2 regions of the Leclercia sp. GHBNCSD genome follow, and region 1 is predicted to be linked to the other one. Evidence: predicted binding sites of a transcription regulator. Region 1 holds the regulator's gene; the other holds the start of a gene.
The links. The regulator PhoB, encoded in region 1, activates phosphate uptake and scavenging genes when phosphate is short. The targets are predictions, from matches to a motif close to CTGTCATAAAACTGNCNNAT.

Region 1 (8,013 bases):
CGCGCGGAATAGACTTCTCCGGATCTTTCGCTTCCCCGGCGGTGATACCGATAATTTCGATCCCGCCGTAGGCAAACATCACCATCTGCAGCGACATCACCATGCCTATCCAGCCGTTACTGAAGAAGCCGCCGTTACTCCACAGGTTATGGATGCCGGTTGGTTCGCCGCCGTTGCCGATACCCCAGATAATGATGCCAATACCGGCGGCAATCATGATGATGATGGTGGCCACTTTAAAGAAGGAGAACCAGAACTCCAGTTCGCCAAACACCTTCACGCTCATCAGGTTGATGGCGCAGATGATCAGCACCACGCTGAGCACCCAGATCCAGTGCGGGACCGCCGGGAACCAGACGCCCATATAGATGCCGAAGGCCGTTACGTCGGCAATGGCGACAATCAGGATTTCGAAACAGTAGGTCCAGCCGGTGATATAGCCCGCCAGTGGGCCTAAGTTGTCTTGCGCATAGCGGGAGAAGGAGCTGGCTGAGGGGTTATGAACGGACATCTCCCCCAGCGCGCGCATGATGATGTAGGCGGCAACACCGCCGATAAGATACGCCAGCAAAACGCTGGGACCGGCCATTTTGATGGCATCTGCCGAGCCATAAAAAAGACCAGTACCGATCGCAGAACCCAGCGCCATAAAGCGGATGTGGCGGGCGGTAAGGCCCCGCTTCAGTTTGTTAGAGCTTTCCATTTACGTCTTGCCATTCAACACAAAAAAAACAAAAAACCACGGGGCCATAAGCCCCGTGGTTGAACATTTATCCGTTGATTAGTGCGCGTTCGACGTTACCCGACGCCCCGCAGCACGATCCCAGATTACGGCCAGAACCAGTGCAACAACGGTAGGCATCAACCAGGCCAGGCCCTGTTCGGACAGCGGCAGACGCTGTGTCCAGGCAGGGAGCGTATCGCCAATAGCCGATGCTTTGATGCCGTCAAGGATACCAAAAAGCAGGCTAATAAACATGGCCGGGGCAATAATTCGGGAAGAATTATTCCACCAACCACGGGTGAAGCTCAGCACCACCAGCACGATACACGGCGGGTAGATGGCCGTCAGTACCGGAATGGAGACCTGGATCAGGTGGCTCAGACCGAGGTTAGAGACCGCCATGGAGAAGATACCGAGGATGAACACCAGCGTACGATAAGAGAGCGGCAGATACTGGGCAAAGAACTCGGCGCAGGCGCAGGTCAGGCCCACCGCCGTCACCAGACAGGCCAGGAAGATCAGGATCGCCAGCAGGAAGCTCCCCGAACCGCCGAAGGTGTTCTGAACATAGGCATGCAGGATAGCCGCGCCGTTTGCGCTCTGGTCTACCAGGGCCGCGCTGTCAGAACCCAGACGGAACAACGCCAGATAGAGCAATGTCAGGCCTACGCCCGCAATCAGACCCGCCCAGATGGTGTAGCGGGTCAGCAGACGCGCTTCGGTCACGCCGCGGGAACGGGCGGCGTTCACAATGACGATACCAAACACCATCGCGCCCAGGGTATCCATGGTCAGGTAGCCGTTCACAAAGCCGTTAGAGAACGCGGCATTTTTGTAGGCGTCCATTGCATCGCTGATCGGGCCGGCAGGCCAGATAACGGCAGCCACGGCCAGCACAATCAGGGCCACGATTTTCAGCGGCGCGAGGAAGTTACCCACGGTATCCAGCAGCTTGCCCGGATAGAGGGAGACCAGAATCACCAGAGCAAAGTAGATGAGGCTATAGATCAACAGCGGCATAGCGCCGTCGCCGGTCAGCGGAGCGATACCCACTTCAAAGGAGACGGTCGCGGTACGCGGGGTGGCAAACAGCGGGCCGACGGCCAGATAGCAGACGGTTGCCAGCAGAATACCTGCGACTTTCCCGATAGGGGTGCTCAGGCTATCGACACCGCCGCCGACTTTCGCCAGCGCAACCACGGTCAACACCGGTAGACCCACGGCAGTAATCAGGAAACCAATAGCCGCCGTCCAGACGTGTTCACCCGCCTGTAAGCCAACCATTGGAGGAAAGATGATGTTGCCAGCGCCAACGAACAGCGCAAATGTCATAAAGCCCAGCGCGATGATGTCGCGCGATTTCAATTGATGGGTCATAAAACCTTACTGCCTGTGGATGTGGTGTTGAAAACGTTGAATTTTTCGCTATCCGTTGCGGAACAAAACAGCGGAAAAAATGTGCAACCTCAGCGGGAAATGCTTCCCTACCGGCGTGGAGAAGAATAGTTTTTCGATTTACCACGCAAATACAGTCTGTCCGACGATATCAGGGTGGCAATTTAAACGCTTATAACGTTTAAAGGCAATATGGGATCTCAAAACCAGAACAATATGCCAACTCGAAAGTTAGAAGTGGGATAATAAACCATTTATAAGAAAAACTCATGGCTAATCATGCGAACAAAAAAGCAACAGGCGTATAATATTTATTCGCGCTTCGCTGAACTGCAAAGCAAACAGGCCAGCATTGGCTGGCCTGTGGCAATTTCTGATTACAGTGACGCTGTCAGGCGCTGTTACTGGCAATCAAACGTTCCGGGATCACAAAGCTAAAACGCGTACTTTTCCCCGGCGTACTGACGATATCCAGGCGGCTGTCGTGGTGATTAATGGCGTGTTTAACAATCGCCAGCCCCAGGCCACTGCCCCCCGTCTGCCGGGAGCGCGCCTTATCCACCCGGTAAAAACGCTCGGTAAGACGCGGAATATGCTCCGGGCCGATACCGGGACCATCGTCTTCCACGCTGAACTCCGCTCCCGTTGGCGCATGCTGCCAGCGCACGGTGATGTGGGTGCCGGGCGGGGTATGATTCACCGCGTTATAGACCAGGTTAGAGATGGCGCTGCGCAGCTCGTCGGTACTGCCGCGTACTTTGAGGCTGTTATCCACCTCGAAGGTAAGCTGGTGCTGCTGCTGGCTTAAGGTCTGCGCTTCGCGCTCCAGCATCCGCAGCATCATCGGCACATCGATGGTTTCATTCAGCGCCAGGGTTGGCGCCGCTTCAATGCGGGAGAGGGTCAGCAGCTGCTTCACCAGCCCTTCCATGCGCTGCGTCTGCTCGCGCATGGTGTGCAGCGCTTTTTCCCGCGGCGCGCCTTCCAGCGTCTGCTCCTGCATCATCTCCAGATAGCCCTGCAATACCGTCAGCGGGGTGCGCAGCTCGTGGCTGACGTTGGCGAAGAAATTGCGCCGCGCCCCTTCAAGCTGGTGCATTTGCGTCACATCCCGCGCCACCATCAGCCACTGCTGGTCGCTGTAGGGCATCACGCGGATCTCCAGATGGCGACCGTTGTTCATGACCAGATTGTGCGGGCGGGTAAAATCGCGTTTTTTCAGATACTGGGCGAACTCCGGATAACGCAGGAGGTTGAGGATATTCTGCCCGTTATCATCCGGCCAGCGCAGGCCCAGCAACTGCTGCGCCAGTCCGTTACACCAGAACATCGCCCCCTCTTCGGTGGTCAATACCACCGCATCCGGCAGCGATTCGGCGCCGCTGCGAAAGCGTTTGATCAGGCTGCCCAGCTCGCGTCGGCGTTTTTTATTACGCATCTGCATCTGGTGCAGGCCATACAGGAGGGGTTCCCAGCTGCCGCTTCCTGGCGGCGGGGTCATACTTCTGTCAACCCATAGCCACCATGAGAGGCGGAGCAAATTCCAGAAGTGCCAGATCAGCAATCCCGTGACTGCCGCCAGCAAAAACCAGGGTAAATAACCGATTACGGCCCCGAGGATCAGGGCCGGAATACAGCAGAGTATCAGTTCAAAACAGAGCCTTTTCCATGACAGCCGTTCCAGCACGCGTCACACTCCTGTCATTGTTCAGAAACGGGTTGAGAAACGATAACCCGTGCCGCGGACGGTCTGCACCATGCGATCGTGACCGCTGGTTTCAAGTGCCTTGCGCAAACGGCGGATATGAACATCAACCGTGCGATCTTCCACATAGACGTTAGTGCCCCAGACATTGTTGAGCAACTGCTCGCGGCTATAGACGCGTTCCGGGTGGGTCATGAAAAAGTGCAACAGTTTGAATTCCGTTGGTCCCATATCGAGGGGATTTTCACCGGTCATCACGCGGTGCGAGGTAGGGTCCAGACTCAGCCCCTGCATCTCAATCACCTCTTCCACCGCCATCGGTGAAATACGGCGCATTACGGCTTTAATGCGCGCCACCAGCTCTTTCGGGGAAAACGGTTTGGTAATGTAGTCATCCGCGCCGGTCTCCAGACCGCGAACGCGATCTTCCTCTTCGCCGCGGGCCGTTAACATCATCACCGGAATATCGCGGGTTAACGCTTCACGTTTAATATGTTTGATGAATTGCAGGCCAGAGCCGCCAGGCAGCATCCAGTCGAGCAGGATCAGATCGGGCCAGGGTTCGTTGAGCTGGTTCACCGCGCTGTCGTAATCTTCGGCCTCTATCGGTTGAAAGCCATTTTGTTCGAGCACGAAACAGACCATTTCGCGAATGGGTGCTTCATCTTCTACGACCAGAATACGTCTCGCCATACTTAGCCCTGTCTTATTAAGGTTACATGTTTGTAATACGGCGTCATTATGCGTCAGATTTATGACAGATTTATGAAAAACGCGCCCGCTCATAAAGGCAAGCCGTTGTTTTATGGCAGCCCCGATTGTAGCGGTTATCTTCCTCCCCCTGAAAGTTTATAATCCCGCTAACCATTTTTTGCCACGGATCTGTTATGCGCATACTTCACACCTCGGACTGGCACCTGGGACAAAATTTTTACAGTAAAAGCCGCGCCACCGAACATGAAGCGTTTCTCAACTGGCTGCTTGAGATGGCGCAATCGCATGACGTGGATGCCATCCTCGTGGCCGGGGATATTTTTGATACCGGCTCGCCGCCCAGCTACGCGCGCGAGCTCTATAACCGTTTCGTGGTCAATCTGCAAAAAACCGGCTGCCATCTGGTGATTGTGGCCGGCAACCATGATTCCGTCGCCACGCTGAACGAATCCCGTGAGATTCTGGCGTTTCTCAACACCACCGTGGTCGCCAGCGCCGGACATGGGCCGCAAATTCTGACCCGACGCGACGGCACCCCCGGCGCGGTACTCTGCCCGATCCCGTTTTTACGTCCCCGGGACGTGGTGCGAAGCCAGGCGGGCCTCTCCGGGCTTGAGAAACAGCAGCAGCTGTTGCAGGCCATTACCCACTATTATGCCGAGCAATATACCCAGGCCTGCGCGCTTCGCGGCGACAGCGTACTGCCGATTATCGCCACCGGGCATCTCACCACCGTCGGCGCCAGTAAAAGTGACGCGGTACGTGACATCTATATCGGTACGCTGGATGCGTTTCCCGCGCAGCACTTCCCGGCCGCTGACTATATAGCGCTGGGCCATATCCACCGGGCGCAGATGATTGGCGGTTGCGAACATATCCGCTACTGCGGCTCCCCTATTCCCCTCAGCTTTGATGAAACCGGCAAAAGCAAATGCGTTCATCTGGTGAGTTTCGACCAGGGCAAGCTCAGCAGCGTCGAATCGCTTGAGGTGCCCATTACCCAGCCGCTGGCGGTGCTGAAGGGCGATCTGGCGGCGATCACCGCCCAGCTTGAGCAGTGGCGCGGCGTGGAGCAGACGCCTCCCGTCTGGCTGGATATCGAACTCACCACCGAGGAGTACCTGCACGATATGCAGCGTAAGATCCAGCAGCTGACGGACGATCTGCCGGTAGAGGTCCTGCTGGTGCGGCGCAGTCGCGAGCAGCGCGAGAGAAGCCTTGCCAGCAACCTGCGTGAAACCCTCAGCGAGCTGCGGGTTGAGGAGGTTTTTGAGCGCCGACTCGCCCAGGAAACCCTGGATGATACCCAGCGGGCCCGGCTAAACGAGCTGTTCAGCCACACGATCCACGCCCTCAGCAATGAAGAGGATGAGGCATGAAAATTCTTAGCCTGCGCCTGAAAAACCTTAACTCGCTCAAGGGCGAATGGAAAATCGACTTTACCGCCGAACCCTTCCTCAGCAATGGCCTGTTTGCTATCACCGGCCCAACCGGCGCCGGGAAAACCACCCTGCTGGATGCCATCTGCCTGGCGCTTTACCACGAGACGCCGCGCCTGAATACGGTCTCGCAATCGCAAAACGATCTGATGACCCGCGACACCGCTGAGTGCCTCGCCGAGGTCGAGTTTGAAGTCAAAGGGGTAGCTTATCGTGCGTTCTGGAGCCAGAACCGGGCGCGCAACCAGCCGGACGGCAACCTGCAGGTGCCCCGCGTGGAGCTCGCCCAGTGCAAGGACGGGAAGATCCTCGCAGATAAAGTGAAGGACAAGCTGGAGCTGGTTGCCTCTCTGACCGGGCTGGACTATGACCGCTTTACCCGCTCGATGCTCTTATCCCAGGGGCAATTCGCCGCCTTTCTGAACGCCAAACCGAAAGAGCGCGCCGAACTGCTCGAGGAGCTGACCGGCACGGAAATCTACGGCCAGATCTCCGCCATGGTGTTTGAAAAACATAAGGCGGCACGCAGCGAGCTGGAGAAGCGCCAGGCCCAGGCGGCCGGCGTGGTGTTGCTCAGCGAAGAGCAGCTACAGCAGCTTCAGCAAGGTTTGCAGGTACTTACTGACGAAGAAGCGCAACTGCTGGCGCAGCAGCAGGGACTCCAGAAAGATTATCAGTGGCTTACCCGCCACGATGAGCTGGTGCGGGAGCAACAGCGATCGAAGGCCGCGCAGCAACAGGCGCAGCAGGCCCTGACGGACGCCACGCCGGAGCTGGAAAAACTGCATCTCGCCCAGCCTGCGGCCCTGCTGCGCCCGCACTGGGAGCGGCAGCAGGAGCAGCTTGCCCAGCTTTCGCAGACGGAACAGCAGATGCTGGATGTGAATACTCGCTTACAGTCCAGTACGGCGCTGCGTTCAGGCATTCGTAACGGGGCGCTGCGCACGCACGACAGGCTGCAAACCGAGCTGGCTGCACTCACCCAGTGGCTTACCAACCACGACCGCTTCCGCCAGTGGGGCCAGGAGATTGCAGGCTGGCGCGCCCACTTCGCCCAGCTTAATCGCGATAAAACCCAGATCGCGACGCTGACCGGGCGTATCACGGCGTTACGCCAGAAGCTGGCGGGATTACCGGAGAGCGCTCTGACGCTTACCGCAGAACAGACCGCCAGCGAGATGGCACTCCAGACGCAGTCCCGCGCGGCACGCCAGCGCCTGACTACCCTGCATGCCCGCTATCAGCCTCTGCAACAGCGATCGCGGCAGACTCGCGAAAGCGTGCAAAAGGCCCAGGCCGAGCTGGCAAAACTGAACGAAACCCTGACGCTACGCCGCCAGCAGTACAAAGAGAAAAACCAGCACTATCTCGATCTCAAAACCTTATGTGAGCAGGAAGAGAAGATTAAGAAGCTGGAGAGCTACCGGGCGGAACTGGAGGCCGGAAAGCCCTGCCTGCTCTGCGGCTCTACCGAACATCCGGCCATTGCCCAATACCAGGCCCTGGCGCTCACCGGAAACCAGCGCCGCCGGGATGCGATGGAAAAGGAGGTCGCCGCACTCAAAGAGGAAGGCCTGCTGGTTCTGGGGCAGGTAAATGCGCTAAACAGCCAGCTTCAGCGCGAAACAAGCGAAGCGCAGACGCTCTTTCAGGATGAGCAAGCGCTCACTAAAGAGTGGAATGCGGTGTGTGAAACCCTCTCTGTGCAGTTGAACATTCAGGACGACATCGCCCCATGGCTGGCTAAACAGGAGCAGTACGAACAGCAGCTTTACCAGCTGAGCCAACGCCTGACCCTGCAAAGCCAGCTGAGTGAAGAGGAAGCCCAGCTTCAGCTTTACCAGCAGCAGCTTCTGGCGACGCGCACGGCTATGGCGCAAACGCTTCATGCCCTGTCGCTGGCGGCACCGGAGGACGGTACCGAGTCGGCCTGGCTTGCGGAACGGGAAAAAGAGTCGCTGGCCTGGCAGGAGCGGCAGACTCAGCACAGCGCCCTGCGGGAGCGCATCACCGCCCTGGCACCGCTGCTGGAGACC
Region 2 (8,013 bases), 400 kb from region 1:
TAATCCGCAGCAGACCGCGGTTCTCACCGGCGATAACGAACAGCAGCACCAGCTGGAACAGCAGCTCTTCAACGCCGATACCGACCAGTTCTATAACGCGGCGACGCTATGACCTGGCAGCAACGTATTGGTGCCGCCCTCGATGCCCGTCGGGCGGCAGAGGCGCTGCGCGTGCGCACCCCGGTGGAGAACGGCGCAGGCCGTTTTCTCACCTGCGACCAGCGGCGCTACTCTAATTTCTCCAGCAACGACTATCTCGGCCTGAGCCAGCATCCGGCCCTTATCCGCGCCTGGCAACAGGGGGCGGAGCAGTATGGCGTGGGCAGTGGCGGCTCCGGCCACGTCAGCGGCTATACCCGCGCGCATCAGGCGCTGGAGGAGCAGCTCGCCGACTGGCTCGGCTACCCCCGGGCGCTGCTGTTTATCTCCGGCTTTGCTGCCAATCAGGCGCTGATTGCTGCCCTGACCGGCAAGGACGATCGCATTGTGGCCGACCGCTTAAGCCACGCCTCCCTGCTGGAAGCGGCCAGTCACAGCCCGGCCCAGCTCCGGCGCTTCGCCCATAACGATGCCGCTCAGCTCGCTTCGCTGCTGGATATACCCTGCGAGGGCCAGCAGCTGGTGGTGACCGAGGGGATCTTCAGCATGGATGGCGACAGCGCCCCGCTGGTCGATATCCATGCTGTGGCCCGGCGTCAGGGCAGCTGGCTGCTGGTGGACGATGCTCACGGCATTGGCGTCACCGGGCCAGAAGGGCGCGGCAGTGCGGCACATCTGGGCGTCAAACCCGAGCTGCTGGTGGTCACCTTTGGCAAAGGCGTTGGCATCAGCGGCGCAGCGGTACTGTGCAGCGACCCGGTGGCTGATTATCTGTTGCAGTTTGCCCGACATCTCATCTACAGCACCAGCATGCCCCCTGCCCAGGCGGTGGCATTACTGGCAGCCTTTAATCTTATTCGCAGCGACGAAGGGGAGGCGCGGCGGCAGCGGCTCTCGACGCTTATCAGCCAGTTCCGCGCAGGCGTGAGCGGCCTTCCGCTTGAGATCACCGCCTCGCAAAGCGCCATTCAGCCGCTGATTGTGGGCGAAAACGCGCGCGCCCTGCATCTGGCGCAGACCCTCAGAGAGAAGGGGATCTGGGTGACGGCCATTCGTCCGCCTACCGTACCGGCGGGCACGGCGCGCTTACGCCTGACCCTGACGGCGGCCCATGAAGCGGCAGACATCACCGCGTTACTGGAGGCGCTGCATGTCGCAAGTGAATAAACAGGCCATTGCCGCCGCCTTTGGCCGGGCGGCGCAGAGCTATTCCCGCCACGACGCGCTCCAGCGGCAAAGTGCTGACGGGCTACGGGCGCTGCTCGCAAAAAACGCCTTCCCCAGCGTGCTGGACGCCGGCTGTGGCCCGGGCAGCAACAGCCTCGCCTGGCGCAGAAGTGGCAGCGTGGTGACGGCGATGGATCTCAGCGCCCCGATGCTGGAGGAAGCGCGCCGCAACCGGGCGGCCGACCACTATCTGCAGGCGGATATCGAAGCCATTCCGCTGGCGGATGCGCAGTTCAGCCTGGTCTGGAGCCATCTGGCGGTGCAGTGGTGCGCCAGCCTGCCGCAGGCGCTGACGGAGCTCTGTCGCGTGGCGAAGCCCGGAGGCAGGGTGGCCTTTACCACGCTGCTGAACGGCTCCCTGCCGGAGCTGAAGCAGGCCTGGCAGGCGGTAGATACGCAGCCGCACACCAACCGCTTTCTGAGCCGGGAAGAGGTAAACGATGCCCTCGATGGCTGGCGGCACCGCTGTGCGGTCCAGACCATCACGCTGCACTTTGACGATGCGCTCAGCGCCATGCACTCCCTGAAGGGGATCGGCGCCACCCATCTGCACGCCGGGCGGGCCGCCAGGCCCTTAACCCGGGGACAGCTGCAGGATCTGGCGCAGGCCTGGCCGCAGCGTAATGGCAAATACCCGCTCTCTTATCAACTTTTTCATGGGATTATCGAACGTGACTGAACGCTATTTTGTCACCGGCACCGACACCGAGGTCGGAAAAACCGTCGCCAGCACCGCCCTGCTACAGGCGGCACGTGCGCTGGGCCGCAACACCGCCGGGTATAAGCCCGTGGCCTCGGGCAGCGAAATGACCGCGGAAGGGCTGCGTAACAGCGATGCGCTGGCGCTACAGCGCAACAGCAGCGTAGCGCTCAGCTATCAGGCGGTGAACCCTTACACCTTCGCGGAGCCCACCTCGCCGCATATCGTCAGCGCGGAAGAGCAACGACCCATCGAGTTCAGTGCGCTTTCAGCCGGGCTACGCGCGCTGGAAAGCCAGGCCGACTGGGTGCTGGTGGAAGGGGCGGGCGGCTGGTTTACGCCGCTCTCCCCGGAGCAGACCTTCGCCGACTGGGCGATCGCCGAGCGCCTGCCGGTGATCCTGGTGGTGGGGGTGAAGCTGGGCTGCATCAACCACGCCATGCTGACCGCCCAGGCGATCCGCCAGGCGGGGCTGCATGTTGCAGGCTGGATAGCCAATGGGGTGGTAGCCCCCGGCAAACGTCATGGCGAATACATGGCAACGCTGAAACGCGTACTGTCTGCACCGCTGCTGGGCGAAATCCCCTGGCTTGGCGAGCAGGCCGACACGGCGGATATCGGGCGTTATCTCTCTCTCAGCGCACTGGCGCCGTCGGCCCCATCCAGTGGGCAATAAGCGGGTCATCCAGCTCGCTGACGCGGCCCTGGGCCACGTTTCGCCCGCGGTAAAGCAGGCAGAAGCGCTCCGCCACCCGGCGGATCAGCGACAGGTGCTGCTCGGCGAGCAGCACCGTTAGCCCCAGTTCGCGGTTAAACCTGAGCAGCAACTGCGCCAGCCTGATGCTAAACAGCGGGCTGGCGCCACGGCTGGGCTCGTCGAGGATCAGCAGTCGAGGGCGGGTGACCAGCGCGTTCGCCAGTGCCAGCTGGTACTGCTGGTCGTCGTTCAGTCCTGACGCCCGCTGCTGACGTAGCGGGTAAAGCTCCGGAAAGAACTCAAAAATTTCGCTACTCACCGACCCGCCCACGCTCCCTTTTGCCATCCGCGCGATATGCAGGTTCTCTTCTACCGTCAGCTGGGAAAAAATCCGCCTCTCCTGTGGGACAAAGCCAATTTCTGCGCCCGGAAGCCACTCACAAGGGGAGACTCCGGCGTCATGCCAGACCATCGTACCGCTGGCAATAGGCAGCAGGCCGGCGATGCAGTTTACGAGGGTGGTTTTTCCCATTCCGGGCAGTCCGACCACCCCGGTACAGACGCCGGGCGGCAGATCAAGGTCAACGTTCCACAGGGTGTGGCGATCCCCGTAATACTGATTAACGGCACGCAGGCTCAACATGGTGTTTCTCCTTAACAGGCATCGATGACCTCGGGTACAGTGCAAGACTCTTGCCATCGACCTGAAAAGGAGGATTAAACCCCGTTTTTTCGGAATCCCCTCAGTAAACAACGCAGGTAGCCAGGAAGCGTGCACTGCCCCGGTGCCCCAAAGGGTGAGCCTGGTGCAGCGACTATTTGAACAAAATGTGAGCAGTGTCTCGTCAATTCGTTATCCAATTTTTGGCAACAGATCGCCAAAATTGGGCGATAAAAAATTTTTACCGTCGCGCTGTGGGTAAAAACCGGGAATTAGCCGAGTCACGCTCCGTATGGGCTGGAGGCAGTTATCCACTATTCCTGTGGATAACCATGTGCATTAGAGTTAGAAAACGCGAGGTAAGCGAGAGAATACGCGGCCTGCGCCTGAATTGCTGCGAAACGCGTCTTTTTGAAAAGATTAAATTAAATCAATGCGTTAAATAAAATCAATCGTTGTCATTAAACGGTCACGATAATGCGCTTAAGTCCGGCGTCTCGCCTTGACAAATGTTAAAAAATAAAAAGTTCTGGGGATAACCGTGCGTTGATGGAATTTTATCCCGTCGCAGCCGAAATTTTGTGCAGCTTCGTTTGATTCTTACCCAGGGTGGCACAAAACGACGCGGTTGCCACTGGATTTATGTCCAGTATAATTTACTGGCAAAAATAGCCATCAGGAGTAAAATTACTCACCTGCCGTATTAACCATCATCAGGTCGCCGTTCATGAGTAAACCGTTCAAACTGAATTCCGCTTTCCGTCCTTCCGGCGATCAGCCTGAAGCGATTCGCCGTCTGAAAGAGGGGCTGGAGGATGGGCTTGCGCACCAGACGCTGCTGGGGGTGACCGGGTCGGGTAAAACCTTCACCGTTGCCAACGTGATCGCCGATCTCCAGCGCCCTACAATGGTGCTTGCCCCGAACAAAACCCTGGCGGCGCAGCTCTACGGCGAGATGAAAGAGTTCTTCCCGGAGAATGCGGTGGAGTACTTCGTGTCGTACTACGACTACTATCAGCCGGAAGCCTACGTTCCCAGCTCGGACACCTTTATCGAGAAAGATGCCTCGGTGAACGAGCATATCGAGCAGATGCGTCTCTCCGCAACCAAGGCGCTGCTTGAGCGCCGTGACGTGGTGGTGGTGGCCTCGGTGTCGGCTATCTACGGCCTCGGCGACCCGGATCTCTACCTGAAGATGATGCTGCACCTGACCGTGGGGATGATTATCGATCAGCGCGCCATTTTGCGTCGCCTGGCCGAGCTGCAGTACACCCGTAACGATCAGGCGTTCCAGCGCGGCACGTTCCGCGTGCGCGGCGAAGTGATCGACATCTTCCCGGCGGAGTCGGACGACTTCGCGCTGCGCGTCGAGCTTTTCGATGAAGAGGTGGAGCGGCTGTCGCTGTTCGACCCGCTGACCGGCCATGTGGAATCGACCATTCAGCGCTTCACGGTCTACCCGAAAACCCACTACGTCACCCCGCGCGAGCGCATCGTGCAGGCGATGGAGGACATCAAGGTTGAACTGGCGGATCGCCGCAGGGTGCTGTTGGAAAATAACAAGTTGCTGGAAGAGCAGCGTATCAGCCAGCGTACCCAGTTCGATCTCGAGATGATGAACGAGCTGGGCTACTGCTCCGGTATCGAAAACTACTCGCGCTATCTCTCTGGCCGTGGGCCGGGCGAAGCGCCGCCAACCCTGTTTGACTACCTGCCGGCGGATGGCCTGCTGGTGGTGGATGAATCCCACGTCACCATTCCGCAGATTGGCGGGATGTATCGTGGCGACCGGGCGCGTAAAGAGACCCTGGTGGAGTACGGCTTCCGTCTGCCGTCGGCGCTGGATAACCGTCCGATGAAGTTTGAAGAGTTCGAGGCGCTGGCGCCGCAAACCATCTACGTGTCGGCTACGCCAGGTAACTACGAGCTGGAGAAGTCGGGCGACGAAGTGGTGGATCAGGTGGTGCGTCCGACCGGCCTGCTGGACCCGATTATCGAAGTACGCCCGGTGGCCACCCAGGTAGATGACCTGCTCTCGGAGATCCGCGCCCGGTCGGCTATTAACGAGCGTGTGCTGGTGACGACCCTGACCAAGCGGATGGCGGAAGACCTGACCGAATACCTCGAAGAGCACGGTGAGAAGGTGCGCTATCTGCACTCGGATATCGACACCGTGGAGCGCATGGAGATTATCCGCGATCTGCGTCTTGGCGAGTTCGATGTGCTGGTGGGGATCAACCTGCTGCGTGAGGGGCTGGATATGCCAGAAGTGTCGCTGGTGGCGATTCTGGACGCCGACAAAGAGGGCTTCCTGCGTTCCGAGCGCTCGCTGATCCAGACCATTGGCCGTGCGGCACGAAACGTTAACGGCAAAGCGATTCTCTACGGGGATAAGATCACCCCGTCGATGGCGAAAGCGATCGGCGAAACCGAACGCCGTCGCGAGAAGCAGCAACGCTATAACGAAGAGCACGGGATCGTTCCGCAGGGGCTCAACAAGAAGGTGGTGGATATCCTGCAGCTCGGACAGAATATCGCGAAAACCAAAACCAAGGGTCGCGGCAAGTCGCGCTCACCGGTTGAGGCCGATACCGTGGCACTGACGCCGAAAGCGCTGCAGCAGAAAATCCACGAGCTGGAAGGGCAGATGATGCAGCACGCACAGAACCTGGAGTTCGAAGAGGCGGCGCAGATCCGCGACCAGCTGCATCAGCTGCGGGATTTATTCATCGCCGCGTCGTAGTTTGTACCCGGTGGCGCTTACCGGCTCAACAACGGCACGCTGCCTGTAGGCCCGGTAAGCGAAGCGCCACCGGGCATTACAGGCCGCGCAAGCTAACCCAACGCCTGAATCGCCCTCTCCAGCGCCACGCGGAGCAGATGCCGGTCGTGACGGTACTTGATGTCGCTTGCTTCGAGCGGCTCCTGCACCACCACCCGGCCCTCCATACCTGAGATATCCTCTTTCGGCCCGACCACTACCGCATCGACGATCTTTTTACCGACATACTGCTCCATCAGCGCCAGCTTTGCGGCTAGCGAAAGCCCGGCGGCGGCCGGACTGAGTTCGCGACCCAGATTGCCGATATAGACCACCGGGGCGGGCGTGCGCCGCAGCGCCTGGGCCAGCTCTTTAATCAGCAGGAGCGGCATCAGGCTGGTGTAAAAACTGCCGGGGCCGATGAGGATCAGATCCGCTTCACCAATCGCTTCTACCGCTTCGCGGGTCGCCGGGACAGTGGGGTAGAGCATCAGCTCTTTCGGGGGCAGGGCAAGCTGATCGATATTCACTTCGCCATACACTTCATGGTCGTTGCAGTCGATTGCCATCAAATCGACCGGAAGCTCGGACATGGGGATGAGAAAGGCGTCCACTTTAAGCAGGTTGCGGATTAAATTGATCGCCTCCAGAGGCCGCACGCTGAGGTGATCCAGCGCCTTTAACATCAGATTTCCAAGGTTATGCCCGGAAAGCTCGCCATTACCGGCAAAACGATACTCAAACATGGCCGAAGCCACGCTCGGTTCCGTGATAAGCTGATTTAAACAGTTGCGCATGTCGCCCCAGGCGATACCGCCTTCGGAGCGGCGGATGCGCCCGGTTGAGCCGCCATTATCGGTGGTCGTGACGATCCCTGTCAGGCGGGAGCCGAGCGATGACAGGGAGGACATGACCCGGCCCAGTCCATGGCCTCCGCCGAGAGCGACCACCCGGTCAAGATCCGCAAAAGTGCGATTGCGCATAAAAATTCCTTATTGAGACCAACATGTAAACAGTAACGCAACTACTCCTAAATGACGATGCTGCGACCCGCGCAAAATGACGTATATCAATGCAAAAATGTGATAATGACGTATTCTGAACCGAAATTGCACGATTAGCTCGCTATATACATTTTTATATAGCGTAAGTCGACGATAGCGAAACTCGCTTTAACACGCTACTATCGACATAACCACGTTTTCATCATTGAAAACATACACTCTAGCCTTTGCGCCTGTGTCGACAGATATGGCGCTCTGGCCGTGGCGCTTTTGCCACCAGGGTACAGGAAGAAATGACTGTGCCTCCCGTATCAGGAAAGGTGTACATGGCTTCACAACTTACCGATGCATTCGCGCGTAAGTTTTTTTACCTGCGTTTGTCGATTACCGATGTGTGCAACTTCCGTTGCACCTACTGCCTGCCGGATGGCTATAAGCCTGGCAGCGTCACCAATAACGGCTTTCTCTCCGTGGATGAAGTGCGCCGCGTCACGCGCGCGTTTGCCGCCATGGGAACGGAGAAGGTCCGTCTTACCGGCGGCGAACCCTCGCTGCGCCGGGACTTCACCGATATTATCGCGGCGGTGCGCGAAAACGACGCCATCCGCCAGATTGCGGTCACCACCAATGGCTATCGTCTGGCGCGCGATGTCGCGCAATGGCGCGACGCGGGGCTGACAGCCATCAACGTCAGCGTCGACAGTCTGGATGCCCGCCAGTTTCATGCCATCACCGGACAGGATAAATTCCACCAGGTGATGGAAGGTATCGACGCGGCCTTTGCGGCCGGCTTCGACAAGGTGAAGGTCAACACCGTGCTGATGCGCGATGTGAACCATCATCAGCTGGATATCTTCCTGGCGT

Region 2: a site for PhoB is predicted at 3,840-3,859, ahead of uvrB (excinuclease ABC subunit UvrB). Genes of this name have one in related genera too.

Annotation. Positions count from the first base shown of each region.
Region 1 covers NZ_JBQVYO010000001.1:888,928-896,940, forward strand. The annotation lists gene proY (proline-specific permease ProY) at 1-703, opposite strand, end outside; gene brnQ (branched-chain amino acid transporter carrier protein BrnQ) at 782-2,101, opposite strand; gene phoR (phosphate regulon sensor histidine kinase PhoR) at 2,511-3,806, opposite strand; gene phoB (phosphate response regulator transcription factor PhoB) at 3,828-4,517, opposite strand; gene sbcD (exonuclease subunit SbcD) at 4,712-5,917, shown strand; gene sbcC (exonuclease subunit SbcC) at 5,914-8,013, shown strand, end outside.
Region 2 covers NZ_JBQVYO010000001.1:488,334-496,346, reverse strand. The annotation lists gene bioB (biotin synthase BioB) at 1-112, shown strand, start outside; gene bioF (8-amino-7-oxononanoate synthase) at 109-1,266, shown strand; gene bioC (malonyl-ACP O-methyltransferase BioC) at 1,250-2,005, shown strand; gene bioD (dethiobiotin synthase) at 1,998-2,702, shown strand; gene ACT3IC_RS02440 (ABC transporter ATP-binding protein) at 2,662-3,366, opposite strand; gene uvrB (excinuclease ABC subunit UvrB) at 4,112-6,127, shown strand; gene yvcK (uridine diphosphate-N-acetylglucosamine-binding protein YvcK) at 6,220-7,128, opposite strand; molybdenum cofactor riboswitch at 7,354-7,488, shown strand; gene moaA (GTP 3',8-cyclase MoaA) at 7,476-8,013, shown strand, end outside.